Regions from separate parts of the Telluria sp. AIW5 genome, predicted to be linked through region 3. Evidence: predicted binding sites of a transcription regulator. Region 3 holds the regulator's gene; each other region holds the start of a gene.
What was found. The regulator sigma-54, encoded in region 3, starts transcription at its own class of promoters, with help from an activator protein. The targets are predictions, from matches to a motif close to TGGCANGNAANCTGCTTT.
Positions count from the first base shown of each region.

Region 1: a site for sigma-54 is predicted at 5,837-5,854, ahead of AC1MEM_RS05815 (pilin). Genes of this name have one in related genera too.
Region 2: a site for sigma-54 is predicted at 6,883-6,900, ahead of AC1MEM_RS15940 (PEP-CTERM sorting domain-containing protein). Genes of this name have one in related genera too.

Region 1 covers NZ_CM155289.1:1,309,006-1,319,523, forward strand. The annotation lists gene AC1MEM_RS05780 (response regulator transcription factor) at 1-191, opposite strand, end outside; gene recA (recombinase RecA) at 502-1,584, shown strand; gene recX (recombination regulator RecX) at 1,658-2,119, shown strand; gene AC1MEM_RS05795 (hypothetical protein) at 2,290-2,649, shown strand; gene AC1MEM_RS05800 (DUF2889 domain-containing protein) at 2,932-3,495, shown strand; gene sucC (ADP-forming succinate--CoA ligase subunit beta) at 3,557-4,726, shown strand; gene sucD (succinate--CoA ligase subunit alpha) at 4,743-5,624, shown strand; gene AC1MEM_RS05815 (pilin) at 5,921-6,385, shown strand; gene AC1MEM_RS05820 (pilin) at 6,511-6,966, shown strand; gene AC1MEM_RS05825 (flagellar brake protein) at 7,251-7,961, opposite strand; gene AC1MEM_RS05830 (S9 family peptidase) at 8,104-10,158, opposite strand; gene AC1MEM_RS05835 (fumarylacetoacetate hydrolase family protein) at 10,422-10,518, shown strand, end outside.
Region 2 covers NZ_CM155289.1:3,595,641-3,606,158, forward strand. The annotation lists gene AC1MEM_RS15910 (DUF5710 domain-containing protein) at 1-257, opposite strand, end outside; gene AC1MEM_RS15915 (hypothetical protein) at 487-1,137, shown strand; gene AC1MEM_RS15920 (ZIP family metal transporter) at 1,180-1,950, opposite strand; gene AC1MEM_RS15925 (metallophosphoesterase family protein) at 2,075-3,466, shown strand; gene AC1MEM_RS15930 (cation:proton antiporter) at 3,682-4,878, shown strand; gene AC1MEM_RS15935 (YbdK family carboxylate-amine ligase) at 4,881-6,005, shown strand; gene AC1MEM_RS15940 (PEP-CTERM sorting domain-containing protein) at 6,298-6,831, opposite strand; gene AC1MEM_RS15945 (MarR family winged helix-turn-helix transcriptional regulator) at 7,006-7,500, opposite strand; gene AC1MEM_RS15950 (penicillin-binding protein 1A) at 7,653-10,079, shown strand.
Region 3 covers NZ_CM155289.1:290,507-301,024, reverse strand. The annotation lists gene lptA (lipopolysaccharide transport periplasmic protein LptA) at 1-514, shown strand, start outside; gene lptB (LPS export ABC transporter ATP-binding protein) at 514-1,275, shown strand; gene AC1MEM_RS01320 (RNA polymerase factor sigma-54) at 1,311-2,783, shown strand; gene hpf (ribosome hibernation-promoting factor, HPF/YfiA family) at 2,847-3,203, shown strand; gene AC1MEM_RS01310 (enoyl-CoA hydratase/isomerase family protein) at 3,303-4,388, shown strand; gene rapZ (RNase adapter RapZ) at 4,553-5,416, opposite strand; gene hprK (HPr(Ser) kinase/phosphatase) at 5,557-6,492, opposite strand; gene AC1MEM_RS01295 (PTS sugar transporter subunit IIA) at 6,538-7,020, opposite strand; gene queF (NADPH-dependent 7-cyano-7-deazaguanine reductase QueF) at 7,365-8,195, opposite strand; gene ilvA (threonine ammonia-lyase, biosynthetic) at 8,524-10,056, opposite strand; gene AC1MEM_RS01280 (YqaA family protein) at 10,250-10,518, shown strand, end outside.

The sequences.
Region 1 (10,518 bases), 1.0 Mb from region 3:
CGCAGCACTTCCAGGCCCGACATTTTCGGCAGCCCGAGGTCGAGGATCAGGAGGTCGAATTCCTGGGTCGAGAGGGCCGTGTCGGCGTCCTGGCCGTTCCGCACGTCGTCGATCGCATAGCCGGACTGGCGCAGCGAGCGCGTCAGCCCGTCCGCGAGTACGCTATCATCTTCCGCAAGCAAAATTCGCATAAGATCACCCTGTTATCGATTAGACCTCCCGGCTACCGCCTGAGGTTGCGAAAAAATCCTCCATGGCGGCGTTGCATCGTCTTGCCGTACTAAGGTACTGTCTTCGACGCTGCTTCGGGGGGGGGCGCATCCCTTACCCTGGAGTTTTTTTCACAACCTCATTGTGTTTGATTTGGCGCAACAATGCGAGCCTTCTGCAACGGTCGGGCAAAATCCCGCTTGCCAAAACCACTGGAGTTTTATACAGTAGTGGCTATTGAAAAGCGTGAGGGTGCCCACACCTTGGTACCTCCAAGACTGAGAGAAAATTATGGACGACAAGAAAGTAGTACACAACGCGGCTGAAAAAGGCAAAGCGCTGGCCGCCGCCCTCGCGCAGATCGAAAAGCAGTTCGGCAAGGGTTCGGTCATGCGGATGGACGCAAACACGCCCGTCGAGGAAGTGCAGACCGTCTCCACCGGCTCGCTGGGCCTGGACATCGCGCTTGGCGTCGGCGGCTTGCCGCGTGGCCGTATCGTGGAAATCTATGGTCCGGAATCGTCGGGTAAAACCACGCTGACCCTGCAGACCATCGCACAAATGCAAAAGCTCGGCGGCACCTGCGCCTTCATCGACGCCGAGCACGCGCTCGACGTGGGTTATGCGCAGAAGCTGGGCATCAAGCTCGACGAACTGCTGATCTCGCAGCCGGACACCGGCGAGCAGGCACTGGAAATTACCGACGCACTCGTGCGTTCGGGTTCGGTCGACCTGGTGGTCATCGACTCGGTGGCGGCACTGACCCCGCGCGCCGAGATCGAAGGCGACATGGGCGATTCGCTGCCGGGCCTGCAAGCGCGTCTGATGTCGCAGGCACTGCGCAAGCTGACCGCGTCGATCAACCGTACGAACACCCTGGTCATCTTCATTAACCAGATCCGTATGAAGATCGGTGTGATGTTCGGCAGCCCGGAAACCACGACCGGCGGTAACGCGCTGAAGTTCTACGCCTCCGTGCGCCTGGACATCCGCCGTACCGGCTCGATCAAGTCGGGTGACGAGGTGATCGGTAATGAAACCAAGGTCAAGGTCGTCAAGAACAAGATCGCGCCACCATTCCGCGAAGCGCACTTCGACATTCTTTATGGAGAAGGCACTTCCCGTGAAGGCGAAATCCTGGATCTTGGCGCCGACAACAAGATCGTGGAGAAGTCCGGTTCGTGGTACAGCTATAACGGCGAACGTATCGGCCAGGGCAAGGACAACGCCCGTCAGTTCTTGAAAGACCGCCCGGCACTGGCGCGCGAAATCGAGAACAAGGTCCGTGCGGCCCTGGGTGTGCGCGAACTGCCGCCGCCAGTCGGTGGCGACGCCGAAGACAAGGCGCCGAAGCTGAAGGCTGTTTCGGAGTAATCGGCTGGGGCGGGGCGGGCCGGTTGTCCTTCAACCTGCAACCCGCGGCCCTATCCGATGAGCTGTATTCGCCATGCGCCAACCAGTATTGAGTCTGAAAGGTCGGGCCCTGCGCTACCTCTCCATGAGGGAGCACAGCCGGCTCGAGCTCAAGCGCAAGCTGGCACGCCATGCGGAGGAGGGCGACGACATCGACGCCCTCCTCGATTTTCTGGAAAAGAACAACTGGCTGTCGCAGGAGCGTTTTGCTGAATCGCTGATTCATCGAAAGGCTGCGCGCTTCGGCAACAGCCGTGTCTTCGCCGAGCTGCAAAGCCATGGCGTCAACGGCGAAGCGCTGGCCGAGCTGAAACCCGGCCTGGCCGAGAGCGAGACCGCCCGCGCGGTCGAGGTCTGGCAGCGCAAGTTTGGCACCGTCGCGCAAGACGCGGCCGAACGCAACAAGCAGATGCGTTTTCTGATGGCCCGCGGCTTTTCGAGCGGCGCCGTACGCACAGCCCTCAAAGGCGCGCCGGAAGAAGACGACGAGTTTTAAGGCTTGCCGCATCCCGGGCGGCCCGTAGCCGTATCAACGCTGTATCCGAACTAAACTAATCTATTTCCCAGGCGCCAGCGTGGAGCGCCATCCAGCGATATGCGCCCGCATATTCCTCAACCCCGGATGACGCTGCACGCTGGCGCTTGTTTGTCGGAGTCATTGTCATTATGAAAACACTCTTCGCAGTCATGCCGATCCTCATCCTCGCCGCCTGCAGCAGGCCGCCAGTCGAGCCAACCGGGACGTATCGGCTTGGCACGGCGGACAAAACCCTGGTGCTTGACGTCCGGGCCAGCGGCGAGTATGTGCTCCAGATCGATGGCCCCGGCGCCATGACCGATGAGATCCGCGGCCGCTGGGAAGACGAACGTGGGAACGGTCCGCACGTCTCGTTCCACGGCCTGGCCTGGCGCGGTACCGAACCCGCAGCGGGTAGTAGCGTCTGGACGACGACTGTTCGCAGCAATGCCGATATCTGCCTCGACGCCGAGGGGCAATCCTGCTTTATCAAGGACGCCGCGGCCTGAGCCGGGGCCTTGCCCACTGGTGAGCCACCACTTTGCGGTCTCCAGCGCAAGCCGCGTGAAGCCGTCGACGCCGACATGGGCAAGCGGGCCACGTTTGCCCGACTGCCGCCCGCCGCGCGTCCGCCTGATCCCCATGTTGCAGTGCAACCCGCCCCCGCCTGTGCTAAACTTTCACGGTTTAAGCAGCGCCGCATGAGCGGTAGTTGCCGCAGAAGCTGCGGTAACGTGCATCAGCACATAGCTGCCACCTTGATTGCCGGTCAATCGGCACATTTGTTTTTTATGCCCCTGTCTTCTCCCACCCCGCGCTCCCTGCGGCATACACGCGCCATTTCCGTCGAAGCGTACGCGCGCGACGATGGCCTGTGGGATCTTGACGCCCGCATCCGCGACATCAAGGCACGCGACATCGTGCTTGCCTCCGGCAACCGTCCTGCCGGCACCGCCGTGCACGACCTGAGCCTGCGCATCACCATCAACCGCGACCTCGAGATCGTCGACGCCGAAGCCGCGTCCGACTCGGTTCCCTACCCCGGTTACTGCGACGTCATCGGCCCGGCGTATAAAAAGCTGGTCGGCCTGTCGCTCATGAAACATTTTCGGCTGCATCTGAAAGACCGCCTCTCGGGCGTGCTCGGTTGCACCCACCTGACTGAATTGGCGCAGGTCTTGCCCACCGCGGCAATCCAGGCCTTCGCCGATGACGCGTTCGAGACACGCAACGCCGCCAATGAGGGCGAGGCTGCGCGTCCGTACGAAATCGACGGCTGCCACGCGCTGCGCGCCGACGGCCCCGCTGTGGCAAAGTATTACCCGCGCTGGGTAATCAAGGCCGTACAGGGTTGATATTGATGTCGAAGTTTCCAATTAACGTAGCTAAATCAGTAACAGAAGAAGGGAAGCCAGCATGAAAATCCATGAGTATCAGGGCAAAGAAATCCTCCGAAAGTTCGGAGTGACGGTTCCGCGCGGCATTCCGTGCATGTCGGTCGACGAAGCCGTCAAGGCAGCTGAAGAGCTCGGCGGCCCGGTCTGGGTGGTCAAGGCCCAGATCCATGCTGGCGGCCGTGGTAAAGGCGGCGGCGTGAAGGTTGCCAAGTCGCTGGAACAAGTCCGCGAATACGCGGAACAGATCATGGGCATGCAGCTGGTCACGCACCAGACCGGCCCTGAAGGCCAGAAAGTGCGTCGCCTGCTGGTCGAAGAAGGCGCCGACATCAAGAAGGAACTGTACGTCTCGATGGTCACCGACCGCATTTCGCAGCGCGTCGTGCTGATGGCCTCCTCGGAAGGCGGCATGGACATCGAAGAAGTCGCACACAGCAACCCGGAAAAAATCCACTCGATCGCGATCGACCCATCGGTCGGCCTGACCGACGCCGAAGCGGACGAGATCTCGACCAAGATCGGCGTGCCTGCCGAATCGCTGGCCGACGCCCGCGTACAACTGAAGGGCCTGTACAAGGCGTACTGGGAAACCGACGCGTCGCTGGCTGAAATCAACCCGCTGATCCTGACCGGTTCGGGCAAGGTCATCGCCCTCGACGCGAAGTTCAACTTCGACTCGAACGCGCTGTTCCGCCAGCCGGAAATCGTCGCCTACCGCGACCTGGACGAAGAAGATCCAGCCGAAGTCGAAGCATCGAAGTTCGACCTCGCCTACATTTCGCTCGACGGCAACATTGGCTGCCTCGTGAACGGCGCCGGCCTGGCCATGGCCACCATGGACACCATCAAGCTGTTCGGCGGCGAGCCGGCCAACTTCCTGGACGTGGGCGGCGGTGCGACGGCTGAGAAAGTCACCGAAGCATTCAAGATCATGTTGAAGAACCCAGGCCTGAAAGCCATCCTGGTCAACATCTTCGGCGGCATCATGCGTTGCGACGTCATCGCCGAAGGCGTGATCACCGCATCGAAAGCTGTCTCGCTGCAAGTGCCGCTGGTCGTCCGCATGAAGGGCACCAACGAAGACCTGGGCAAGAAGATGCTGGCCGACTCCGGTCTGCCGATCATCGCTGCCGATACGATGGAAGATGCAGCCAAGGCCGTCGTCGCCGCTGCAGCTGGTAAAGCCTAATTCAAGGAATAAACAAATGTCGATCCTGATCAACAAAGATACTAAAGTCATCACCCAGGGTATCACCGGCAAGACCGGTCAGTTCCATACCCGTATGTGCCGCGACTACGCGAACGGCAAAGCTGCCTTCGTCGCAGGCGTGAACCCGAAGAAGGCCGGTGAAGACTTCGAAGGCATCCCGATCTACGCTAATGTGTCGGAAGCGAAAGCTGCCACCGGCGCAACCGTGTCGGTGATCTACGTTCCGCCGGCAGGCGCAGCCGCTGCAATCTGGGAAGCTGTCGAAGCCGACCTGGATCTCGCCATCTGCATCACCGAAGGCATCCCTGTCCGCGACATGATGGCCCTGAAGGACCGCATGGCCAAAGCCGGCTCGAAGACCCTGCTGCTGGGTCCTAACTGCCCAGGCCTGATCACCCCGGACGAAATCAAGATCGGCATCATGCCGGGCCACATCCACAAGAAGGGCCGCATCGGCGTCGTGTCGCGTTCGGGTACCCTGACGTACGAAGCAGTCGGCCAGCTGACCGCACTGGGCCTGGGCCAATCGTCGGCAGTCGGCATCGGCGGCGACCCGATCAACGGCCTGAAGCACATCGACATCATGAAGATGTTCAACGACGATCCTGATACCGACGCGGTCATCATGATCGGCGAAATCGGCGGTCCGGACGAAGGCAATGCTGCCTACTGGATCAAAGAGAACATGAAGAAGCCAGTGGTCTGCTTCATCGCCGGTGTCACCGCTCCTCCAGGCAAGCGCATGGGCCACGCCGGCGCGCTGATCTCGGGCGGCGCAGATACCGCGCAAGCCAAGCTGGACATCATGGAAGAGTGCGGCATCAAAGCCACCAAGAACCCGTCGGAAATGGCACGCCTGCTGAAGGCCATGCTGTAATACCGATTAGATCTTGTTCTGAAGAGAGGAGCCTGCGGGCTCCTCTTTTTTTATGGGCCGTGCGCTCGGGGCCACACGCCAATCACAAAAATTGTTTCCGAACAGACAGAAAATGCACCGTTGGTGACAAAAATTGTCAGTACGGGAGGCGTGGATGACGAATTTGGTCGCTTTTATTGTGAGGATGCTAATGATTTGAGCGCTAAACGGGCTGGCACGGCGCTTGCAATAGGTAATACGTGGCACGAAGCAATACCGAATACTTACCCCAACATACCTACCCTCGGAGAAACACCATGAAATCGATGAAAATTGTCAAGAAAGCCCAAGCCGGCTTCACCCTGATCGAACTGATGATCGTTGTTGCGATTATCGGCATCCTGGCCGCTGTCGCGATCCCTGCTTACCAGGACTACACCGCGAAAGCCAAGTTCGGCGCGGCACTGGCTGAAGTGTCGGGCGGTAAAGTGGGCATGGATACCGCACTGAATGACAGCACGACAGTCGCAGGACCGGCCACCGTTGGCCTGCCAACCGCCACGACAAAGGCGACGGCAAACTGCAATACGTTCACGGCGGCAGTCGCCAGTGACGGCGCTGCGACGATGACCTGCGAGATCATTGGCGGCCCGTCGGGCGTGAATGGCCAGACGATCACCCTGACCCGCGCCGCTGACGGTGGCGCTTGGAGCTGCGCCGCTAGCACGGTCAAGCAGAAATTCATTGGCGCCGAAGGCATCTGCGCTGGCGATACCAAGTAATAGCTGAGTCCCAGTCGTACCAAAAACCCCGCTTCGGCGGGGTTTTTGCTTTGGCTGAGTTGCCTCAATCGCGCGCTGGGGACCACAGTTATTGTTCCGGACTGCTCAACCACCGGAGAATGATCATGACACGCACGAAAGTTGTTAAGAAGGACGAAACCGGCTTCACCCTGGTGGAACTGATGATCGTCGTCGCGATTATCGGCATCCTGGCCATGGTTGCCATCCCGGCCTACCAGGACTACATGGCGAAGGCGAAGTTCGGCGTCGCGCTGGCTGAAGTGGCGGCAGGCAAAGTCGGTATCGACACCCGGCTGATCGACGGCGATACCGTCGCCCAGCCGGAAGAAATCGGCCTGGCCGCGGCCGACAAGCCGACCGCCAACTGCAAGTTCGGCGCAACGGCCGGCGTCGATGGGGCCAGCCTGACCTGCCAGATCGTGGCCGGCCCGGTGGCCGTCAAGGACCAGACCATCACGCTCACCCGCGACAAGGACACCGGCGCCTGGAGTTGCACTGCCGCCACCATTCCCCAAAAGCTGATTGGACCCGAAGGGGTTTGCAAAGGCAAAGCCGCGTAAGCCAAAAAGTACTCCGCCGTAGCGGTAATGCCGTTCAGTCAAGAAGGCCGCTTCGATGCACATCGGGGGGGGCCTTTCTTGTAGATGGAGCGCTGCACTCGACGTCGACGCGCGGGCATGCCCGCCCTACGTTACACAGCGGTCTCGACCAACAATGAGGACGGTGGTGCACCGTAGGGCGGGCATGCCCGCGCGTTATGCTGGCCGGGGCAGATCATCCGCGCTTGGCTGAACGGTATGAGCGCCGTCGCGGGGTTTTTGTGCGGATACCTGAAGAAACAGCCTCAGACGATCTTTTGCCGATCCGCCAGCAAGGCCTCATAGGTCATGTTCTGCAGCAGCGTGTAGTGGGTCGGATCGAGGTCAATGAACTGCATGCCGTAAGTGAACAGGTCGGTGCCGTCTGCCGCCTTCGTGGCGTTGACGTTGCGGATCGCCGCGCGCGCCGAGATCCGCACTTCCTGGTCGTCCGGCGGGGCTTTCAGGGAAAACTGCAACACGATCTGCTCTTCGTCGGCGGGCAGGCGGCCCTGCGGGACGACCAGGGCGTCGCTGACCGACAGGTTCAGGATGGTGCATGCCAGCGGCCTGCCGTGGGTACCGCTGCCGCTGATCGTGGCCGGCAGGTCGACCTTGACCCGCATTGCCGTGCGCAGGCTGGTGCCCTGCACCGAGGTCGGGAAGGAGAGGTGGACGTAGAACAGCGGACGTCCGAAGACGCGCTCGACCGTGCACGCGAACGAGCACACCTTGACGCCCGAGAACACGCGGATCGTCAGGCGTTCGCCTTCGGCCAGCGAGATCGGCGCACCGTTTTCCATCGGGATCTTGAGGATGAGGTACTCGTCCTTGATGTAACCGATCGGGCTGGAAAAATACTGCACCGGCTTGACGCGGCGATGGGTGATGAGCTGCAGGCGCGTGCCGACCTGGAGATTCATGGTCTCGAAATCGACATCCTGGGGTTTAAGCTCGTTCGCCTGTGCGGCCTGCATGCTGTGCGTTCTGAAGTGGCGGACCGGCGGTCCGGCAAGGGCAGCATGATACCACTCCATTTAGTGACCAAAATCAACTAATTTGACGACTGTCGTAAAAAACCCGCTCAAAAGCGGGTTTCTGCGGGTCAAATCGTGGACATCATGGCTTCAGGTGCTGGTCGAGCCAGTTAATCACGGTGTGATGCCACAACAGCGAATTGGCCGGTTTCAGGACCCAGTGGTTTTCGTCCGGGAAGACCAGCAGCTTGCTCTCGATGCCGCGGCGCTGCAGTGCCGTGAAGGTGGACAGGCCCTGCGCCGTCGGGATGCGGAAGTCGAGGTCGCCCTGGACGACGAGCATCGGCGTTTTCCACTTGTTCACGTGGAGCACCGGGTTGAAGCGCTCGTGCTGCTGGGGCACGGCAAAATAGGCGCCGCCGTTTTCCCAGTCGGTGAACCATTGTTCTTCGGTCGAATAAGCCATGCCGCGGGTATCGAACACGCCGTCGTGGTTGACGATGCACTTGAAGCCATCGGACCAGTTGCCTTCGATCCAGTTCATCATGTAGCCGCCATACGAAGCGCCCAGTGCGCAGCTGCGTCCGCGGTCCAGCCACGGGAATTTCTTCACGGCTGCGTCCAGTCCCTTTTGCAGGTCGACCAGCGGCGCGCCGCCCCAATCCCCGCTGATCGCATCGGTGAATTTCTGGCCGTAGCCGGTCGAGCCGTGGAAATCGATGAAGACCGTCGCATAGCCGGCGCCCGCATAGATTTGCGGATTCCAGCGGTAGCTCCAGGCATTGCCGAAACTGCCCTGCGGTCCGCCGTGCACCAGGAAGGCGATCGGGTATTTCGCGCCCGGGGTCGCATTCCATGGCTTCATCACGTGGCCATAGACGGTGTCGCCGTTCGCGCCCTTGAACGAGAACTGTTCATATTCGCCGAAGCGCACGTCGGCCAGCTTGTCGGCATTGTTGTTCGTCAGCTGCTGCGGTTTGCCGCCACGCAGCGTTGTTGCGTACAACTGGGCCGGCGATGACAGCGTGGCCTGGGTAAAGACGATGGTATCGCGGCGCATGTCGAAGCCGCCGATCGACCCCTTATCCGTCAACGCGGCAACTTTACCGCTGGCGACGTCGATCGCGAACAGGCGATGCTGACCCACGTCCTCGGCATCGACGACGACCGATTTGCCGTCCTCGCTCCACTGCAGGGCGCCCGCCGAGCGGTCCCACTTCTCGGCCAGCTTGCGCTTCTTGCCGCTGGCGACATCCATCAGCACGATCTGGTAACGGTCGGCCTCGAAGCCGGGACGCGCCATCGCCAGGTAAGCAAGGGTGCGGCCATCCGGCGAGAACACGCCCTTGGTGTCCCAGGCCTTGTTATCGGCCGTCAGGTTGCGCGGCGCGGCATTGCCGGCGGCAGGCACGCTGTACACATCAAAATTGGTCGACCAGGCTTCGGTCTTGCCGGCGATGCGCGCCGAGAAGACGATGGTCTTGCCGTCCGGGCTGAAGCGGTATTCCTCGCGGTCGCCAAACGGTTTCGAGGGCACGTCCCCGTCGAGCGAGCCCGACAGGCTGACCGGCGCGCTGCTGACGCGGCCGTTCGCCTCGATCGGCGCCGAGAACAGCACGGCATTGCGGCCATCTGCCCAGGTATCCCAGTGGCGCACGAACAGGCGATCGTAGACGTGTCCGCTTGCCTTGTTCTTCGCCTGGGCATCGAGCCGGTCTTTGGTGCAGCCGAGGTCGGGGCAGTCGCGGAACACGGCCAGGCTGAACGCGATGCGTTCGCCGGTCGGAGAAATGCGGAAATTGTCGACGTCGAGCGGTAAATTCGTCACCTGGACCGGTTCGCCGCCGTTCGCAGGCTGGCGCCAGACCTGCGAGCTGCCCGAGCGGCTCGACAGGAAATAGACGGCGTCGCCGGACGGCGACCATTCGGGATCGGTGCTGCTGCTGTCGTGGTTCGTCAGCGCTTTCGGCGCGGCATTCGCGCCGTTCAGGTCGGCGATCCACAGGCTCGTATGGCCGCGGTTCTTGCCGAGATCGGTAGTGCGCACGGTGTAGACGACACGGCGCGCATCCGGAGAAACGGCCGGGCTGCCGACGCGTTCCAGGCTCACCAGGTCTTCCACCGTCAAACCGCGCGGCGCGGCAACGGCATTGGCGGCAGCCACTGCCGTTACCAGAATAAACAAACGTAATTTCATTGATTCCTCGTCAAACGTGTCTCGGTGTTGTCCGGCAGCGCGACAGCGTGCCAGCTGCGAGGCAGCAATTTAACACGTTGCAAGAGTGGAGTGGACTGCCGAGCAGCGATCTCCGCCCTGGGCCTCGTGCTGGCCGCGGTGTGCCGCATACCCGCTGCGGATAGCTAATATTATTTATTTGCAATGAGCTGAGCTACTGCGTAAACATCGTGGCTAGAATGGTTGCGGATGAGTTTTTACCATAACGATAAGGAGACGAAGTCATGGATTCAAACCGTCGTAACCTGCTGAAAGCCAGCGCCTCCGCCGCCGTCGGCGGCCTCCTCGCAGTCAACCAACACGCCGCCCTGGCCCAGGGCC
Region 2 (10,518 bases), 2.2 Mb from region 3:
TCGAACGGGTTGCAGGCGTGGGAGAGCTCGACGTACTTCGATCCGACCACCGGCTTGGCGCCGTGGGCGTCGCGCGAAGAGGGCGCCTTCGGTGCGCCATCGGCGCTGTCGGCGGCGCCGCCGCCGGCCACCCAGCGCGCGAAGGGCTCGGCATCTTTCCCATCGGGGACGTACCAGCATTTGCGCGTCGGGTTCCAGCGCGCGCCCAGCGCCTTGGCTTCGTCTTTCTCGGCGTACGGGACCTTCAGGAGAATCATGCGTGTTCTTTCGGCTAAGCCGCGTCGGTGCGGCGCCCGGTATTGTAAGGGAAGTGCGGCGGGGCGTGATATGCCGGAGTGCAGGGTGCGCTCTCGAGCCAACGCGGTCAGGAACGATTGCCGCAGCGACTCGGGCGCTCGCAGTGTAATTTTTTGCAAGCCAACATGTTCCAGATCCTTGTTCAATTGCTATACTATTAATTTTGAACAACATTTTCCGGGAGCAGGCTTGGAACACGAAAGTCACCATCACCACCACCCGCACAAGACCGGCGTGCCCTGGCTCGACCTCGGGCTCGGCGTAGCCGCAGCGGTCGTTTCGCTCGTTTCGCTCTGGCTCGGCCTGCATTCGGCCCATTCGATGGAAAAGCTGGTCGCTGCGAACAGCTATCCGTACGTGGAACTGATGCGCTCGACGTCGATGGAAAAGAGCGGGGGCGATCCCGACGACTTCCGCCGGCGCGTGAAATACATGTTGGAAAACAATGGCGTCGGGCCGGCGCGGATCGAATGGGTGGAGTTCAGGTTCAAGGGCGAACCGGTGCGTAACCTGGCCGAGCTGGTCGAGAAATGCTGTTCGGCCGCTTCCGCACCCGTCCGCGGCCGGTTCGCCGGCCTCGACGCCCGCGGCGGCATCGCGGGCTCGTTGATTCGTCCCGGCGCGATGGTGCACATGTTCACCTGGGACGAGCCGAAGACCCCGAACCCGGTGTTCGACGCGCTCCACAAGCAGATGAACCAGATTTCGTATTCGGCCTGCTATTGCTCGGTATTCGACGAGTGCTACCTGAGCAGCGACGACGATGACAGCAAGCCACATGCCGTCGAGCGCTGCACACCGCCGAAAGTGACCTTCCGTCCCGATTTCGGGCCCAAATAAGGTCGGGCCGGCTTGCGGCGCGGGGCTGCCGCCCCCGGCTTCTCAAGCGCCCATCTTGCTGAGTGCGAACGCGGCGAGGAAGCCGGCCACCGTGATCAGGCCGGCGAAATCGTGGGCCTCCTCGAAGGCTTCCGGAATCATGGTGTCGGCCAGCATGGCGAGAATCGCGCCGGCGGCGGTCGCCGTGGTGGCCGCCACGCCGCCGGGCGGCACGCCCTCGAACAGCGTGTAGCCGGCCAGCGCTGCCAGGCCCGAGGCGAACGCGATGCCGCCCCAGATGCCGAAGATATAGCCGGCGCCACGTCCGGCCTTTTTCATGCCGGCCGCGCTCGACAGGCCCTCGGGCACGTTCGACAGGAAGATCGCCGTCACCGCCACCATGCTCACCTTGCCGCCGCCGAGCATCGACAGGCCGATTACGATCGATTCGGGAATGCCGTCGAGGAGGGCGCCGATCGCAATCGCGGCGCCCCCGCCGCCGCCGCTCTTGTCCGCTTCGCTCTTCTGCTGGTCGCCAGAGCGCTTGCGGTGCTTCGCCCCGTGGTGGGCGAGCAGCCAGTTCGCCAGCGTGTAAATGGCCGCGCCGCCGAGAAAGCCGATCGCGGTCGAGGCGAAGCCGCCGGTGCGGTAGGCCTCGTCCATCAGTTCGAAGGACAGGGCCGAGATCAGCACCCCGGAACCAAAGGCCATGATGCCCGCGACCAGCCGCGCCGGCACCTTCACCCAGTAGCTGACCGCCGCCCCCAGCAGCAGCGCCGCTCCCGCCACCAGCCCCCAGAATCCCGCCTGCAGCCACATTGGTACCTGTTCCATCCTGCCTCCTTCGATTTTGTCAAAATGTTACGACGAACCGGGAAACCGCAGCGTTCGCTTCGCCGGCGGCGCCACGAAACCGTCCTACGGCTGTGATACATTCGCCACTTTGCATGGAGCAGCCATGACTTTTTCTCCAACGGCCCGGCTGTGTGCCTTGTTGCCAGCCTTGCTGCTGGCCGGTTGCGCCGGCCTGGTCGCCGATCCCGGCCCCGACGATGTCGCCTTCGTCGTGATCGGCGAGGATGGCGCCGCGACCGCGCGCCTGATCACGGCCGCGCCGACCTGTCCGCCGCTGCTCGTCGATAGCCGCGCCCTGCCGATGCGCGTGCGCGTGCCGAAGTCCGTCATTCCGGGGCGGCCCGGCCAGGCGCATGCGCCGGCTTCCAGCGCGATGCTCGTCTGCGAAGCGCCGATTGCCGCCGGCAGCGTGACGGCGAGCGTCGCCGGCCAGGCCTTGCCGGTGCCGAAAGCCGCGCCGAAACGCATCGTCGTCATCGGCGATACCGGCTGCCGCCTGAAGGGCAAGGAAGCGCAGGACTGTAACGATCCGGCGGCGTTCCCGTTCGCGCGGATTGCCGCCAGTGCCGCCGGCTTCGCGCCAGATCTCGTCATCCATGTCGGCGACTACCACTACCGCGAAGATCCGTGCCCGGCCGGCCGGCCCGGCTGCGCGGGCAGCCCTTACGGCTACGGTTTCGACGCCTGGGCCGCGGATTTCTTCACGCCGGCGCGCAAGCTGTTCGCAGCCGCGCCCTGGGTACTCGCGCGCGGCAACCACGAAAGCTGCACGCGCGCCGGCCAGGGCTGGTGGCGCTACCTCGATCCGCGCCCCTATCAAACCGGACGCGATTGCGATGCGCCGGCGAACGACGCGGTGGGCGAGTACAGCGACCCGTATGCCGTGCCGCTCGGCGCGGGCGCCCAACTGATCGTCTTCGACACCGCCAACACCAGCCACAAGGGCTTGCCCGGCACCGATCCGCGGCGCGCCGCCTATGCCGACAGCTACCGCAAGATCGCGCAGCTGGCGCGCGGCGCGACCTACAACATCGGGGTCGACCACCATCCGCTGTTCGCCTTCGGTGCCACCCGCGACGGCAAGACGGGCGAGGTGACGCTGTTCGGCGGCGACAGGGGCCTGCTCGACGCCTTCGGCGACGTCGATCCCGGCTACCTGCCGCCATCGGTGTCGATGCTGCTCTCGGGCCACGTGCACCTGTGGGAGCAGCTCAGCTTCGCCAGCGATCATCCGACCCAGTTCGTGGCGGGCTTTTCCGGCACCGCCGAGGACATCGTCCCGCTGCCGGCCGTGGTGCCACCGGGCACGGCGCCGGCGCCCGGCGCCGTCGTCGAGCACATGAGTTCCTGGATCGACGGTTTCGGCTTCATGACCATGGAGAGAACGGGTCCGGACGCCTGGCTGGTCCGGGTCCACGACCGCGACGGCCTCGAGCGCAATCGCTGCAAGGTGGTTGGCAGGAAGTCGCGCTGCGAGCTGGGCCAGGTGCACTGAGCGTCCATACGTTCGCACAAATGTAGTTGCCAAGGATATATAGTTCAGGCAATATGGCCGGGTTCGGAGCGCCGCCGCCATGGTGGGGCTTTCGATCAGCGATGAGGCGCTATTGCGTTTCTTTTGCGCCCCCGGTGCCATTCCGGGGGCGGTTTTTTCGCGGGACAGGCACCGCCCGGTGTGCAGCAGTTCTCCCGCCCATCGAGGAGGTTTCCATGCCCGACTACGCCGATCTCGGCTTGCAACTTGCCTGGCCGCTGGCCATCGCGCTGTCCTGGATGGCCGGCGAACTGATTTTCCGCTGGACCGCGCTGCCGCGCATCGCCGTGTATGGCGTCGCCGGTTTCGTCTTCGGCAACCTGGCCGCCGGCTACCTGCCGCCGTCCGAATCGAAAAACTTCATGCTGCTGGCGAACCTCGGTTTCGGCCTGATCCTGTTCGAACTGGGCTACCGCATCAACCTGCGCTGGCTGCGCAGCAACCCGTGGATCGTCGCGACCTCGCTGCTCGAAGCGGTGCTGACCTTCGCCGCCGTCTACGTGGTGGCCGGCGCCTGCGGCATGGAGAGCCTGCCGGCCGCGCTGACGGCCTCGCTGGCGATGTCGAGTTCCCCCGCCGGCCTGCTGCGCGTGCTGAACGAGCAGGGCGCCGCCGGCCAGGTGACCGAACGCGCCATGCACCTGACCGCGCTGAACTGCGTGATGGCCGTGTTCACCTTCAACGTGGTGGTCGGCATCGGCGTGTTCCAGACCTCGGGCGACCTTGCCCATGCGGCCGGCAGCAGCTTGCTGGTGCTGGGCGCCTCGAGCGTGCTGGGCGCGCTGTTCGGCGCCCTGGTGCCGCTCTGGCTGCGCATGATCGCCTCCCCGCGCGACGCCGCGCGCGATGCCACGCTCGCCTTCGCGCTGGCGGTCGTGCTGCTGGTGGCCATCACCTACGTGCTGCAGTTTTCGCCGGTGCTGGCCGCGCTGACCTTTGGTCTTGTCGCGCGCCACCGCCGCATCGTCCTCTCTCCGGCGCAGCGCAATTTCGGCGTGCTGGGCGACCTGCTGGCGGTATTGATGTTCTTTTTTGTCGCCACCAAGGTCGAGGTCGAGCACCTGGGCGGCGGCATTGCGCTGGGCCTCTTGCTGGTACTCGTGCGCGGCCTGGTGAAAGTGGGTGTCTGCACGGCCTTCGCGCGTGTCTCCGGCATCTCGGCGAAAAAAGGCGCCTTGTCCGGCCTGGCGCTGACGCCGATGGCGGTGTTCGCGATCCTGCTGATGGAGCAGACCCGCTGGATCGGCATCGACCTGTTCGACAGCCTGGCGCCGCTGGCGGCCGTGATGCTGCTGCTCGACGTGCTCGGCCCGGTGCTCACCCAGCGCGCCGTCGTCTGGGCCAATGAAACCCGTCACATCAAGGAGGCGTGAACATGGCACTCCCACCATTCGCCCAATCGCAGTCGCTCACCATGGGCGTCGAGCTCGAACTGCAGCTGGTCAGCCTGTCGGACTTCGACCTGGTCGCCGCCTCGCCCGACATGCTCGAACTCCTGGGCCGCGCGCCTTTTCCCGGTAACGTCACGCCCGAAATCACCGAGAGCATGATCGAAATTAATTCGAGCGTGCATACCCACCACGGCGAACTGCTGGCCGAACTGCGCGAGATCCGCGACACGCTGCTGCGCGCCGGCGACCGCCTGAACGTGGGCGTCTGCGGCGGCGGCACCCACCCGTTCCAGCAGTGGTCGCAGCGTAAGATCTTTTCCAAGCCGCGCTTTCGAGAAGTGTCGGCGCTCTACGGCTATCTCGCCAAACAGTTCACGGTGTTCGGCCAGCACGTCCATATCGGCTGCAACTCGGGCGACGAAGCCCTGTATTTGCTGCATGCGCTGAACCGCTACATCCCGCATTTCATCGCGCTCTCGAGTTCATCGCCCTTCCTGCAGGGCAGCGACACCCAGTTCAATTCGGCGCGCCTCAATTCGGTGTTCGCTTTTCCGCTGTCGGGACGCGCGCCTTTCATCCTGGAGTGGGACGCCTTCGAGCGCGATTACTTCGCGCGCATGGAAAAGACCAGCATCGTGCGCAGCATGAAAGACTTTTACTGGGACCTGCGCCCCAAGCCCGAATACGGCACGATCGAACTGCGCGTCTGCGATACGCCGCTCACGGTCGAGCGCGCGGCGGCGCTCGCCTGCTACATGCAGGCCCTGTGCCGCTACCTGCTCGAAGGGAACGAGCCGCCGCCGCTGGAAGACGACTACCTGGTGTATAACTACAACCGCTTCCAGGCCTGCCGCTTCGGCCTCGACGGCACCCTGGTGCATCCGCAGAGCCACGAGACGATCTCGCTGCGCGAAGACATCCTGACGACCTTGCGCCGGCTCGAGCCGCATGCGAAGGCGCTCGGCAGCGAGGCCGCGCTGGAACACATCGGCCGCGAGACCCACACCGGCAGCGACGCCCACATGCTGCGCGAAGCGCATGCCGAAGCGGGCAGCACCGAGGGGATCGTCGACGCCGCGCTGCGGCGCTTCCGCGAGGACCGCGACTGAGGGCACGGCCCGGCCAGGAGCGTCAGGCGCTCCAACGCAAAAAAAGGCCCGCACGCGGCGTAATGCCGTTCAGTCAAGCGCGGATGAGCTAAGCCGGGCCAGCATAACGCGCCGGCATGCCCGCCCTACGGTGCGCCACCGTCGTCATTGTCGGTCGAGACCGCTGTGTAACGTAGGGCGGGCATGCCCGCGCGTCGACCTCGAGAACAAAGGCCGCTCCGACGTGAATCGAAGCGGCCTTGTTAACTGAATGGTATTACCGCACGTGGCGGGCCCTGCAGCGTGTGGACGATTATTTCGGCAGCCTGCGGCGTGCAGCCGCGAAGCCTGCCAGTCCCAGCGCGAGCAGTGCGATGCTGCCTGGTTCCGGCACGTCGGCCGGCGCGTCGACGGCGCGCACGAGGAAGGTCTCGGCGATAGCGCTGTCGCGCCGGGATTGGTCGGGGGCCAGGGGCGAGTGCCAGATGTAGCCGGCCCCGATATCGCCAAAATCGCAATGGTCGTAGACCGTATTGAAGTAGCGCGAAGCACACAGGACGTTGCCGTTGTCGGTAAATGCGGACTCGAGCGCCGCAATGCTGGTGAAGCTGGCGTTCCACTGCGCGTCGGTCGCGAACTCGAAGCCGTGGTGCAGTTGCACGGTGCCGCAGCTTGGCTCAGCCCCCGCGCATGGGCCGGCGTACACCCATTCAAAGCCGCCGGCCTGGACGATCAGGGCCGGATCGGGGGCCTGGCCGAGCATGGTGCCGGCGCTTGCCGACCCGGAGAAGCCTGCGGCGAGCGCCAGCAGCGTGGCAGATACCAGTTTCTTCACTGACTTGTTCATTTTTATTATCCCTGTCTGGTTGAATGCGGCCTCCCTGGCCGTGCATTCCCAATAGCATGATTTGTGCCAGGAAATTAATTTTCCATGTAAACAAGGTGTTGCAAACGACATGGATCGGCAAGCTTAGCCGGATGTAAAGACTGCCGACATACCAGCGGGGTCGTAAGCGGCCGCCTACAGCTGGGCCAGCGGGACCTGGGCGCTCGTTTCGTCGGTGGCCAGCAGCGCGATCAGGCGCCCGAGGTCGGCCTCCAGGCGGTGCAGGGTGGCCGCGTCGAGGCTGGACAAGGCGTCCGGCAAGACCCCGGCGAAGGGCAGCGGCGCGTTCTTCAAGAGGGCGTCGGCCGCGGGCAGGGCGCGCAGCGCGACGCCGCGCCGGTCGGAACCATCGCGCGCGGTCGAGACCAGGCCGCGCGTCGTGAGCGTGCGCACCAGGTTGCTGGCGGTCGACTGGTGGATGTCGAGCGAACGGGCCAGTTCGGTGACGCCGATGCCGGGCGACTGGGCAATGACGGACAGCGCCCACAGCTGGGCGCCGCCGAGGCCGGCTTCGCGCTCGACCTGGCGGAAATGGGTTTTGACGGAGTTGAACACGATGCGGAACTGGCGCAGGACACGCGTGGCGGGTTCGGCATCGGGGACTTCGGTGGGGGTAACTTGTAAAGACATCGTGACATCATAAGCGAAAGTACATCCCGTCGCGAGTGCGGCGGGGGCGCGGGACCAGGGCCGGGCTGCGGGCGCGAGTGCAGCCGTGGACGCGGCCGTGGCGCGCGGTCGGCTATACTGCGCGCAAGCGGATCAATTTAGCAAGGAAAACAGTGGATCAGGACGAGAAGACCGAGAACGGCATCCGGCAGCAGGCCAGGGATTTGTTCGGCAGCGCCGGCGGCAGGGCCAGGGCGGGTGTGCGCCATGCGCATGGTTTCCTGTCCGGCCGCTCGCGCCGCCAGCAGGTGCTCATCATTGCGCTGGCCTCGTTTGCCGCACTGGCCGCCGTACTCATCGTCTACCTGATCATCCTGATTCCGCTTACGCCCGGCATCGCCGACCTGAAACAGGTCAGCAGCGCGCGCCCGACCGTCATCATGTCGGCTGACGGCAAGGAGCTCGGCACCTTCGAGCAGGGCCTGCAGGAGCGGATCAAGCTGGCGCAGGTGTCGCCGCATGTGGTGACGGCGCTCATCGCGACCGAAGACCACCGCTTCTACGAACACCACGGCGTCGACTTCACGCGCATCGGCGGCGCCATGCTGGCCAGCCTGAAGGGCGACGCCCAGGGCGGCTCGACGATCACCCAGCAGCTGGCCCGCAACATGTTCCCGGAAGAGATCGGGCGCGCGCGCAGCATCAACCGCAAGCTGAAAGAACTGATCACCGCGATCAAGATCGAGAACACCTACAGCAAGACCGAGATCCTCGAGGCCTACCTGAACACGGTGCCTTTCCTGTACAACGCGCGTGGCATCGAGATGGCGGCGCGCACCTATTTCGACAAGCCTGCCTCGAAGCTCGACGTGCTGGAAGCGGCGACCCTGGTCGGGATGCTGAAGGGGACGTATTACTACAATCCGGTCACCAATCCGCAGCGTTCGCTCGCGCGCCGCAACGTGGTGCTCGGCCAGATGCTCAAGCACGGCGCCTTCAACGAGGCGCGCTACAAGGCGCTCATCAAGCGTCCGCTGCGCCTCGACTTCGAACGCCAGGTGGAGCGCAGCGGGCGCGACAACCATTTCACCGCGCACGTGCGCAAGTGGCTGCTCGAATGGGCGAACGACAACGACAACGACTACGACCTGGAACTGGACGGCCTGGTGGTGCAGACCACGCTCGACACCAGCCTGCAGGAAGCGGCGCTGCGCGCGGTCGAGAAACAGGCCAGCGCCCTGCAGGCGGTGGCCGATGTCGAGTGGGCCAATCCGAGCCCGCCGAATGCGACCTCCACCGGCACCTACACCTCGATGCGCAGCAGCATCGCGCCTTTCGACTACTACTGGCACACGCACGGCGCGCAACTGGACGCTTTTGTCCGCGAGACGCCGGACTACCGCAAGGCGGTCGAGGGCGGCGAGGCGCCGGCAGCGGCCCTGAAGCGCATCAAGGGCGACCGCGACTTCATGCGCAAGCTGCGCGAATCGAAGGCGCGCCTGGAAGCGGGTTTCGTCGCCATCGACCCGACGACGGGCGAAGTCAAAGCCTGGGTCGGCAGCCGCGATTTCGCGCGCGACCAGTTCGACCACGTGTCCCAGGCTGCGCGCCAGCCGGGATCGACCTTCAAGCCCTTCGTGTATGGCGCCGCGCTGGAAAACGGCATCCCGCCCGAGCAGCCGTATGTCGACGCGGTGATGGACATCCGCGCCGCCGACGGCACCGTCTGGCGCCCGACCGACATGTCCGGCACCACCGGCCGCCAGATGACGATGCGCGACGGCCTGGTGTTCTCGAAGAACACGATCACGGCCCAGGTGATGCGCGACGTCGGCCTGCCGCCCGTCATCAAGCTGGCCCAGAACCTCGGCATCCGCCAGAGCAAGCTGGCCGCCGTGCCGTCGCTGGCGCTGGGCACGAGTCCCGTGACCCTGCTCGAGATGGTCAGCAGCTATGCCAGCATCGCGGCGCAGGGCGAGTACCGCAAGCCGGTCTTCGTGCGCCGCATCAGCGACCGTGACGGCAACGTGATCGCCGACTTTGCCACGACCAAACCGGAGCGCGCGATGTCGCAGGCGGCGAGCGTGACCCTGATCGACATGATGCGCGGGGTCGTGAATCGCGGCACGGGCACGCAGGTGCGCTCGCGCTTCGGCATCAACGGCGACGTCGCCGGCAAGACCGGCACCACCCAGAACAATGCGGACGGCTGGTTCATCCTGATGCATCCGAACCTGGTCGCCGGCGCCTGGGTTGGCTTCAACGACAACCGCGTCACGATGCGTTCGAGCTACTGGGGGCAGGGCGGCCACAATGCGGTCCTGCTGGTCGGCGACTTCTTCAGGAGCGCGCTCGACGCCGGCAAGGTCGACCGCGAGGCTCTGTTCCCCGGCGGACGTCCACCAGCCCCGGCACGGGTCCAGCAGCAAGAACCGGAAGAGGAATTCATCGAACCGGGCGACCTGACCGAAGGCATCCCGGCCGAACCGGCGCAGCCCGAGCCGGCGCCGCAGGACGAGGCTGAGGAGGTCCAGGACGCGCCGATGGAAGGCGTGCCGCCTCCGCCGCCACCACCGCCTCAGCAGACGCCCCTGGATTGATACCGGTCTCCGCCGCGCACCGTAGGGTGGACACCGTCCACGCGTGCGTGCGGACCCGTGCCGCACGGTCTCCGGGAGCCGTGCAGGGGTGCGGCCGCACGTACGCGTGGGCATGCCCACCCTACGTTACGTCGATTGATACCGGTCTCCGGAGCCGCTCACCGCCGCGCACCGCAGGGTGGACACCGTCCACGCGTGCGTGCGGAGCCGTGCCGCACCGTCTCCGGGAGCCGTGGAGGGGTGCGGCCGCACGTACGCGTGGGCATGCCCACCCTACGTTACGTCGATTGATACCGGTCTCCGGAGCCGCTCACCGCCGCGCACCGTAGGGTGGACACCGTCCACGCGTGCGTGCGGAACCGTGCCGCACGGTTTCCGGGAGCCGTGCAGGGGGGCGGCCGCCCGTACGCGTGGGCATGCCCACCCTACGTTACGTCGA
Region 3 (10,518 bases):
GCGCATCCTGACCGGCAACGTCATCCTCACGCGCGGCACCCTGATCATGAAGTCGGACCGCGCACTGGTGAAGGAAACGCCGGAAGGCTACATGAGCGTGACGCTCACTTCCGGCCCGGGGCGCGTGGCGACCTTCCGCCAGAAGCGCGACGGCGGACCCGACCTGTGGATGGAAGGCCAGGCCGAGCGCATCGAATACGACGAGCGCCAGGAGCTGGTCAAGCTGTTCTCGAAGGCGATCGTCAAGCAGCTCGAAAACGGGCGGCTGACCAACGAGCTCGATGGCGCCTACATCTCCTACGACAGCCGCAAGGAAGTGGCGACCGTGCGCAACGACGCCAGCGGCGAGAGCAAGCTTGGCGGCGGGCGCGGGACGCTGATCATCGCACCGCGCCGCGGCGCGCCTGGCGCACCTGCGGCAGCGGTTCCCCCGGCCGGCGCGCCGGCGGCCAAGGCTGCGCCTGCATCGGCACCTTCATCGACGCCGGCAGCGCCAGTAGCAGGAAAGCGATAATGAAAGAAGCAAGCGACAAGCGCAGTACCCTGGTCGTGCGGGGGCTGCAGAAAAGTTACGGCAAGCGCCTGGTGGTGCGCGACGTGTCGCTCGAAGTGGGTTGCGGCGAAGTCGTCGGCCTGCTCGGGCCGAACGGCGCCGGCAAGACCACCTCGTTCTACATGATCGTCGGCCTGGTGCCGTCGGACGCCGGCGCCATCGAAATCAACGGCACCGATATTTCGAGCCTGCCGATCCACCGGCGCGCGGTACTCGGTTTATCCTACCTGCCGCAGGAAGCCTCGGTGTTTCGCAAGCTGACGGTCGAGGACAACATCCGCGCCGTGCTGGAGCTGCAGCGCGACGACAACGGCAAGGCACTGACCAAAGCCGCCATCAACGACCGGCTCGACTCGCTGCTGGCCGAACTGCAAATCGAGAAGCTGCGCGAGAACCCGGCGCTGTCCTTGTCGGGCGGCGAACGGCGCCGCGTCGAGATCGCGCGCGCGCTCGCCACCAATCCGCGCTTCGTGCTGCTCGACGAACCGTTCGCCGGTGTCGACCCGATCGCCGTGATCGAGATCCAGCGTATCGTGCGCTTCCTGAAGGAGCGCGGCATCGGCGTGCTGATCACCGACCACAATGTGCGCGAGACGCTTGGCATCTGCGACCGCGCCTACATCATCAACCAGGGCGCGGTGCTGGCGTCGGGACGCCCCGACGACATCATCGCCGACGAGTCGGTGCGGCGCGTCTACCTGGGCGAACACTTCCGCATGTAGCAAGCCTGTAGCAAAACACGGAACCCAAGCGGCACATGAAACAATCCCTGCAACTCCGGACTTCGCAGCACCTGGCGCTCACGCCGCAGCTTCAGCAGTCGATCCGCCTGCTGCAGCTGTCCACGCTCGAACTGCACCAGGAGATCGAGCAAATCCTGTCCGATAATCCGCTGCTCGAGCGGCTCGACGATCCGCTCGACCACTCGGTGCGCCTGCTGGCCGACGGCGCGCTCAACGCCGCGCCGGCGCAAGGCGAGGCGCCGGCGTCGAATGCGGAAGAGGGCGCCCCCGCAGCCGCGGATGGTGCCGACGGCCTTGACGGCGGCGGCGAGGTCGAACGCGGCGAGTCCGACGCGGACTGGGGAGAGTTGTCACGCGCGTCGAACGCCGACGGCGACGACGATGGCCGTCCGCAGCTGGGCGCTATCGGCGTGACCTTGCGCGAGCACCTGACGGAGCAGATCCGGGTGACCGGCGTGACGGCGCGCGACCGGGCCCTCGCCGAACTGGTGATCGACGCCATCGACGACAACGGCTACCTGGAAGAGCAGCTCGACGAGATCCACGCGCGCCTGCCGGAAGAGCTGGAAGTCGAGATCGACGAACTGCGCTGCGCGCTGGCGATGGTGCAAAGCCTCGATCCGGTCGGCGTCGGTGCGCGCAGCGCGTCCGAGTGCCTGGCGCTGCAGATCCGCGCCATGCCGGGCGTGCCGCTGGTGACGCGGCGCATGGCTTTGAAGATCGTCGAGGGTTACCTGACCTGGTTCGCGCAGCGCGAATTCACGAAGTTGAAGAAAGCGCTCGACTGCGACGACGAAGACCTGCGCGAAGCGCAAGCCGTCATTCGCCAGTGCAATCCGCATCCCGGCGCCGCCTTTGCATCGAGCGTCTCGGACTACGTCGTTCCGGACGTTATTGTCCGCAAATCGAAGAACGGCTGGAGCGTTTCGCTGAACAACGAAGTCATGCCGCGCCTGCGCGTGAACAACGTCTACGCGAATTTGCTCAAGCAGGGAAAAGGCGAAGGCCAGATGAGCGCGCAGCTGCAGGAAGCGAAGTGGCTCATCAAAAATATGCGCCAGCGTTTCGATACGATCCTGCGTGTTTCGCAGGCAATTGTGGAGCGTCAGAAGAACTTTTTCAGCCATGGCGCGGTTGCCATGCGTCCCCTTGTGCTTCGCGAGATTGCTGATACACTGGGTCTGCACGAGAGCACGATTTCTCGCGTAACAACTCAGAAATTCATGCTGACCCCGCACGGCATGTTTGAGCTGAAGTATTTCTTCGGAAGCCATGTCGCCACCGAAGCGGGGGGCGAAGCATCGTCCACGGCGATACGGGCGCTTATCGCGCAGCTGACAGGAGCAGAGGACCCAAAGAACCCATTATCCGATAGCAAGATCGCGGAAATGCTCGGTGAACAAGGCATGGTCATTGCGCGCCGCACGGTTGCAAAATACCGCGAAGCGCTCAAGATCCCTCCCGTCAGCCTCCGCAAATCCTTGTAACAGCGGCAGCCACGCGCACTCCTTGCGCGGCCCGGCGGCCGCTATCTTCTCAAAGGAGTGTGTATGAATCTCACCATCAGTGGCCACCACCTCGACGTCACCCCCGCCATCCGTGAATACGTACAGAACAAGCTCGAACGCATCACCCGACATTTCGATCAGGTCATCGATTCCCACGTGATCCTCGCCATCGACAATCTCACCGAAAAAGACAAAAGGCAAAAGGCCGAGATTAACTTGCGCGTGTCCGGCAAGACCGTGCACGTGGAGAGTGTGGCGCAAGACCTGTATGCTGCGATCGACCTGCTCATGGACAGGCTGGATCGCCAGGTGATGAAATACAAGACGATGTTGAAGGACCATAGTCGTGAGGCGCTCAAGCGCCTGCCTGAAGGCGGAGAGCCTGCTGCGGCGCTGTAATACCGGGCACTGAGCACCGTCTGAACGAGGGCGCCGGGAGGCGCCCTTTTCACGTCTGCCTTCGGTAAAATACATGTCTCTTTCACCAGCTCACTCGCCATGACCGACCACGTCCTGACCCGCATTGCCAACGGCACCGGCACGATCACCCTCGACCGTCCCAAGGCCTTGAACTCCCTCTCGCTGGCAATGGTCCGCCGCCTGACCGACATCCTGCTGGCCTGGCGCGACGACGCCTCCGTGTCCGCGGTCGTGCTCACCAGCAGCAGCGAAAAAGCCCTGTGCGCGGGCGGCGACATCCGCTTCTTCCACGAAGCGGGGCACGCCACGCCGCTTGGGGGCAGCGCGCTGCTCGAGGATTTTTTCACCGAAGAATACGCGCTGAATCACCTGATCCATTTCTATCCGAAACCGTATATTGCGATCATGGATGGCGTGGTGATGGGCGGCGGCATGGGCATCGCCCAGGGCGGTCCGCAGGCCGGCCTGCGCATCGTCACCGAGCGCACGAAAATGGCGATGCCGGAAGTGAATATCGGCCTGTTCCCGGATGTCGGCGGCAGCCACTTCCTGTCGCACGCGCCTGGGCAGCTGGGCAATTACCTGGGCTTGACGGGATTGACGATCGGCGCGGCCGACGCTTTGTATGTCGGCCTGGCCGACGTCTTCGTGCCGGGCGCGCAATTGGGCGAACTGAATGCGCTGATCGCATCGACGCCGGGCGCGCAAGTGCCCGAGGCAATCCGCGCCTTCGCTGCGCGCTGTGCCACGGACGCGGGACAAAGCGTCCTCGAAACGCAGCGCGCCGCGATCGACCGCCACTTCGGCGCCGGTTCGGTGGCCGCGATCATGGCTTCACTGGAAGGCGATGAGAATCCGTTTGCGCAAAAGGCTTTGGGAGCGATGCGCCAGCGTTCACCGTTGATGATGTGCGTGACGCACGAGATGCTGCTGCGCGGCGCCTCACTCGACGTTGCCGACTGCCTGCGCATGGAACGCACGCTGGTGCGCCGTAATTTCGAGCACGGCGAAGTGCTGGAAGGCGTGCGCGCGCTGGTGATCGACAAGGACAACGCGCCGCGGTGGAATCCGCCGACGCTGGACGCCGTGATGGCGGACATGGTCGAAGCCTTCTTCGCGCCGGCGTGGCCGGAACACGCACACCCCTTGCGGCATTTGCGTTGATATCGGTGGCGTAACGTAGCGTGGGCTCTCGAGCCTACGCGGTCATACCTACGCTTACCGTTCGGCGTCGATTACCGCAAACGCCGATCATGTGGCGCACGCGTGGGCATGCCCACCCTACGGTAAGCCAGGGCCAACGATGAACGCAGGTGCAACGTGTCTTCTTACGACTGCTCGCGATGCCTTAACACCACGCGCTCGGTCTCGTTGAAATAGGCCGCCAGCCGCTCAGCCATGTACACCGACCGATGCTGTCCACCGGTACAGCCGACGGCCACCGTCAGGTAGCTGCGGTTATCGGTCTTGAACGAGGGCAGCCACTTTTCCACGAATTTGCAGATATCGTGCAGCATCTCGGTGGCGCTCGGCTGGGCCTCGAGGAAGGCGATCACCGGGGCGTCCTTGCCGGTCAGCGGGCGCAGCGACAGGTCGTAATACGGGTTCGGAATAGCGCGCACGTCGAACACAAAGTCAGCATCGAGCGGCACGCCGACCTTGAAGGCGAAGGATTCGAAGAACAGGGTCAGCGGTGCATGCTGGACCTCGGCCAGTTCCTTGATCCAGGCGCGGAGTTTATTCGCCGACGCCTCGGAGGTATCGATCACATGGCCCAGCTGCTCGATCGCCCCCAGGCGTTCGCGCTCTTCGGCGATGCATTCGATCAGGGTGCGGCGCGACGCCGGGTTCTCGCCCGGGCGCAGCGTATGCGACAGGGGATGGCTGCGCCGCGTTTCGGAAAAGCGCGCGACCAGCGAATGGGTGCTCGAGGTCAGGAACAGGACTTTCAGCTCGTGGCCGCTTTCTTCCAGCCTGGCCACGGTGAGCGGCAATTCCGCCAGCGACTCGGCGCTGCGGGCGTCGACGGCGACGGCCAGCTTGTCCGTTCCTTCGCTCGACACGGTTTTCACCAGCTGCGGCAGCAGTGCCGGCGGCAAGTTGTCGACGCAGTAGTAACCCGCGTCTTCCAGGACATTCAGGGCAACCGATTTGCCCGATCCGGAGATACCGGTAATGAGAACAATGTGCATGGGTTGATGATACCGCAACAGCCCCCCGTTTGTCGTCGTCCGTGCCAGAATCGGCCGGATCGGGGTGCATACGTTCCGATCACGCAAGTTAGCGGGGAATGCGGCGAGGGTTTAGCGGCCGTATTTGGAACGATGGTTTTTCAATCGCCGCTCATCGCCTGTCTCTGCCGCTCCATGAACTCCTGCAGCGTATCGATCCCGCGCAGTTGCAGGATCGTGTTGCGCACAGCGGCCTCGAGCAGCACCGCGATGTTGCGGCCGGCGGCAACGGGAATGACGACCTTGCGGATCGGCAGTCCCAGCACCTCTTCGGTCGGGAAGTGGAAGGGTAATCTCTCGACTTCTTCGTCCAGCACGCCGCGTTTGACGAGGTGGACGATCAGTTTCAGGCGCATCTTGCGCCGCACGGCGGTCTCGCCAAAAATCGCCTTGATGTCGAGCAGGCCGAGGCCGCGCACCTCGAGCAGGTTCTGCAGCAGCGGCGGGCAGCGCCCTTCGATCATGTTCGGGGCGATGCGCGAGAATTCCACCGCATCATCCGCCACCAGCCCGTGCGAGCGCGAAATCAGTTCCAGGCCGAGCTCGCTTTTGCCGAGGCCCGAATCGCCGGTAATGAGCACGCCGACGCCGAGCACGTCCATGAACACGCCATGCATGATGACGCGCTGGGCCAGCTTTTTCGACAGATACACGCGCAGGAAGTCGATCACCTGCGCCGCCGGCAGTGGGGTCGAGAACAGCGGGATGTTCTGCTCGTCGCAGATGGCGAGGATGTCGGGCGGGGTTTCGAGACCCTGGGCGATGATCAGCGCCGGCGGTCCGCCGCCGATCAGTTCGCCGATCACATGGCTGCGCGAACTCGATTTCAGGCGGTGGTAGTAATTCAGTTCCTGGTGCCCGAAGACCTGGATGCGGCCCGGGTGGATCAGGTTCAGGTGGCCGACCTGGTCGGCGGCGGAGGCGACGTCGCCCGAGATCAGCCGTTCGCCGCCAGGAAAGCCGGCGAACCAGCCCAGTTGCAGGCTGTCGCGGTTGTCGTCGTACAGCCGTTGGATGGTAAGCGGAGTCTGCAGCATGGCTTGATAATAAGGAAAAGACCCAGGGGGAATACTCCCCCGAGTTTAACCCAAGGCCTGCAAACTGGGTTGCCAGTTGATAATACGTTCGTGGATCGAGCGCGGATCGGTATCGGTGGCCAGCGCCGTGCGGATCGCTTCGTCCGAGAACAGCTCGGCGATTTCCGACAAAATTTCCAGGTGCTGCTGGGTCACGTGGTCGGGAATGAGCAGGAAAAACAGCAGGCTGACCGGCTGGCCGTCAGGCGACTCGAATGGAATCGGTGCCGCCAGGCGGACGAAGGCGGCGATCGGCTGTTTTAAACTCTTGCTGCCCTTGATGCGTCCATGCGGCACCGCCACGCCGTGGCCGAGGCCGGTCGAACCGAGGCGTTCACGCGCAAACAGATTCTCCGAGACGGTCGAACGTGCGATCCCGCAGTTGTTCTCGAAAATGAGTCCGGCCTGTTCAAAGGCGCGCTTCTTGCTCGACACCGCGATGTCGAGCTGGACGTTTTCAAGAGAAAGGATTTTGCTGAGATTGGTCATTTCACGCTTTTCATGTTGCGGCGCACGAGGAGCCGACTTGCGGAGCGGAATTATAGGCCTGTTTTTGAGGCCTGTAATTCGATTTCGCGTCGGTATCCTACGCCTGTCACCGGCCCGTTTCGACCATTCACCCAGCAGTGGCGTGAGCGCTGTTTGCGCTTCCACAAGAGTTCACGCAATTTCCGTAACGAAAATCCATGCGCCTTGGATGAAACGGGGGAGGACGGGAGGATTTGCCGTGTTTTCCTCACATTTGCCCGAAAAATAGGCAAGCAGGCAGCGTGCGCTGACTGTTGTTTTTTCGTTAGTTTCTGTGGCTGGAAAGGTACAGCCCCACAAACCGTTTACTGGCGTGCGCCGCGCAAATTGTGCGGACGCCCGGTACTGAAGTTGGCCCGCCATGGATTGATGTCGAGGCCGCCACGACGCGTATAGCGCGCGTACACCGCCAGCTTGCTCGGTTTGCACTGGCGCAGGATGTCGATAAAGATGCGTTCAACACATTGCTCGTGGAATTCGTTGTGCTCGCGGAAGCCGATCAGGTAGCGCAGCAGGCCTTCCTGGTCGATCTGCGGACCGACGTAGTCGATCTGCACGCTTCCCCAGTCCGGCTGGCCGGTCACCAGGCAATTCGATTTCAGCAGGTTCGAGACCAGGGTCTCTTCGACCGGCGCTTCCTCGAAATTGGCGGTGAGCAGGTGAGGCGCCGGCGCATAGTTGTCGACCTCGATGTCGAGGCGGTCCAGCGACAGGCCGTCGAGTTCGCCCATTTTGAGCTTGCCGAAGTGTTCCGGTTCCGTGAGCGTGATGTGGACCGGCGCGCCGAAGGCGTTCGACAGGTCTTCGCGCAGCAGCGACAGCAAGGCGTCGGGGCCGGCCAGGCGGGTCTGGTTGAAGGAATTCAAATACAGCTTGAACGACTTCGACTCGACGATGTTCGGCGAATCGGCCGGCGCGCTGACCGTTGCGATCGCCACCTGGGGCTTGCCGCGCATGTTCAGCCACGACAATTCATAGGCATTCCAGATATCCAGGCCGAAGAAGGGCAGCGTGCCCTTGATCGCCAGCTCGTCGCGCTTTTGCTGGCGCGCGATCGGGAACAGCAGCTCGGGGGCGTACTGGGTCTGGTAGGCGGAAGATTTGCCAAGTGGCGATTGATCGGGGGTATTGTTCATGAGCTCGTCTCGATGCGCCGGCGCTGCGCGACAGGGTGTTGCGTCGCATGTCGATGCCGGCCCGGCGGCGGCAAAGCGGCGTATCGTACACCTTTTGGGGGGAGCTTGCGCGTCCGGTCCGGTTGGGCGTAGGGTGGTCGGCGCCACCCGGCGATATGAATCGACGCTGCGTGTGCGCCGCCCACGCGTTCAACGCACGTCAACATGGCGCGAGGTTTCCGGCGCCGCTTGAACGTGTGGGCGGCGCACACGTTGCCAATGATCACGCGTCAGGGTGGAGCCGACCACCCTACGTCACCGCAACGGCAAGCGCCGCGTCCCGGACCCATCACAAAAACAATTTATAAACCGGATTCGCCGTCTCGTCCCAATACCGGTACCCCAGCGTCGCCAGGAACTGCCGGAATTCATCCATCTCCCCGCCCGGCACCTGCAAGCCGACCAGGATGCGCCCCACGTCGCCCCCCTGGTTGCGGTAATGGAACAGCGAGATATTCCAGTTCGGCGCCATGCTGTCGAGGAAGCGCATCAGCGCGCCCGGCCGCTCGGGGAATTCGAAGCGGTACAGCAGCTCGTCCTGCGCCAGCGCGCTCTTGCCGCCGACCAGGTGGCGGATGTGCAGCTTGGCCAGCTCGTCGTGGGTGAGGTCGAGCGTGGCGAAATCGTGCTGCTCGAAGGTGTGGGCCAGCAGGCCCGACTCGCCGCGGCTGCCGACCTGCACGCCCACGAACACGTGCGCCTGGCGCTCGTCGCTGATGCGATACGTAAACTCGGTGACGTTGCGCGGGCCGACCAGCGAACAGAAACGTTTGAAGCTGCCGCGCTGCTCGGGGATCGTCACCGCGAACACGGCCTCGCGCGCTTCGCCCAGTTCGGCGCGCTCGGCGACAAAGCGCAGGCGGTCGAAATTCATGTTGGCGCCGCAGGCGACCGCCACCAGGGTCTCGTTTTTCACGGGCTGGCGCGCCATCTGCGAGCGTTCGACATAGGCCTTGGCGCCGGCGATCGCCAGTGCGCCGGCCGGCTCCAGGATCGAACGCGTGTCCTGGAACACGTCCTGGATCGCCGCGCAGATCGCGTCGGTGTCGACCAGGATGATCTCGTCCACGACTTCCTTCGCCAGGCGGAAGGTTTCTTCTCCGACCAGGCGCACCGCGGTGCCGTCCGAGAACAGGCCGACGTCCGGCAGCGTGATGCGCTCGCCCGCTTTCAGGCTCTTCGCCATCGCGTCCGAGTCGATCGACTGCACGCCGATGATCTTGATGTCCGGCCGCACCGCTTTCACATAGGCGCCGATGCCCGCGATCAGGCCGCCGCCGCCGATGGCGACGAAAATCGCGTGGATCGGGCTCGAATGCTGGCGCAGGATCTCCATGCCGATCGTGCCCTGGCCGGCAATCACGTCCGGGTCGTCGAAGGGGTGCACGAAGGTCAGCTTCTGCTCGCGCTCGAGCGTGATCGCGTGGTTGTAGGCGTCGGTATAGGAATCGCCATGCAGCACGACCTCGACCGCATTGCCGCCGCGCGACTTGACCGCGTCGATTTTCACTTGCGGCGTCGTGGTCGGCATCACGATCAGCGCGCGGCAGCCGAGGCGGGCGGCGGACAAGGCGACCCCCTGCGCGTGGTTGCCGGCCGAGGCGCAGATCACGCCGCGGTTCAGTGCTTCCTGCGACAGGTGAGCCATCTTGTTGTAGGCGCCGCGCAGTTTAAAACTGAACACGCTCTGCATGTCCTCGCGCTTGAAATAGATGCGGTTGCCGAAGCGCTGCGACAGGGTGGGGGCGAGTTCGAGCGGCGTTTCCTCGGCGACGTCGTAGACGCGCGCGGTGAGGATTTTCTTGAGGTAGTCGGTGGTCATGGTCAGCTTAAAAGCGGGAATAGGAGGGTGTGTGGCCAGTGTCCTGGTTCCTGTGACGTGAGACTGTTGACCGGGGCGGGTGACCTGGGTCGCAGTGCGATGCGAAGCCCTGGGTTGCAGGCACGTCGTATCGTGTCGGGGCGATGGTTTTTCCTCATTATAATGGACCTCTCCAACTGCCGAACCTCTACCGATGATCGAAACCGCTGTCCTCTGGCTGCTCAAGGTCCTCGCCGCTCCCACAGTCGGGCTCACGTCGGTCTTTCTCATCGCATTCGTCTCGGCCACGCTGGTGCCGCTCGGTTCCGAGCCGGCCGTGTTCGCGGTCGTGAAAGCCAACGAGGCGATGTTCTGGCCGGCGATCATCGTCGCCACCATCGGCAACACGCTCGGCGGGGCGGTCGATTACCTGATCGGCTACCGGGCGAAGATCGCCTTTGCACGGGAACGCCAGAGCCGCTG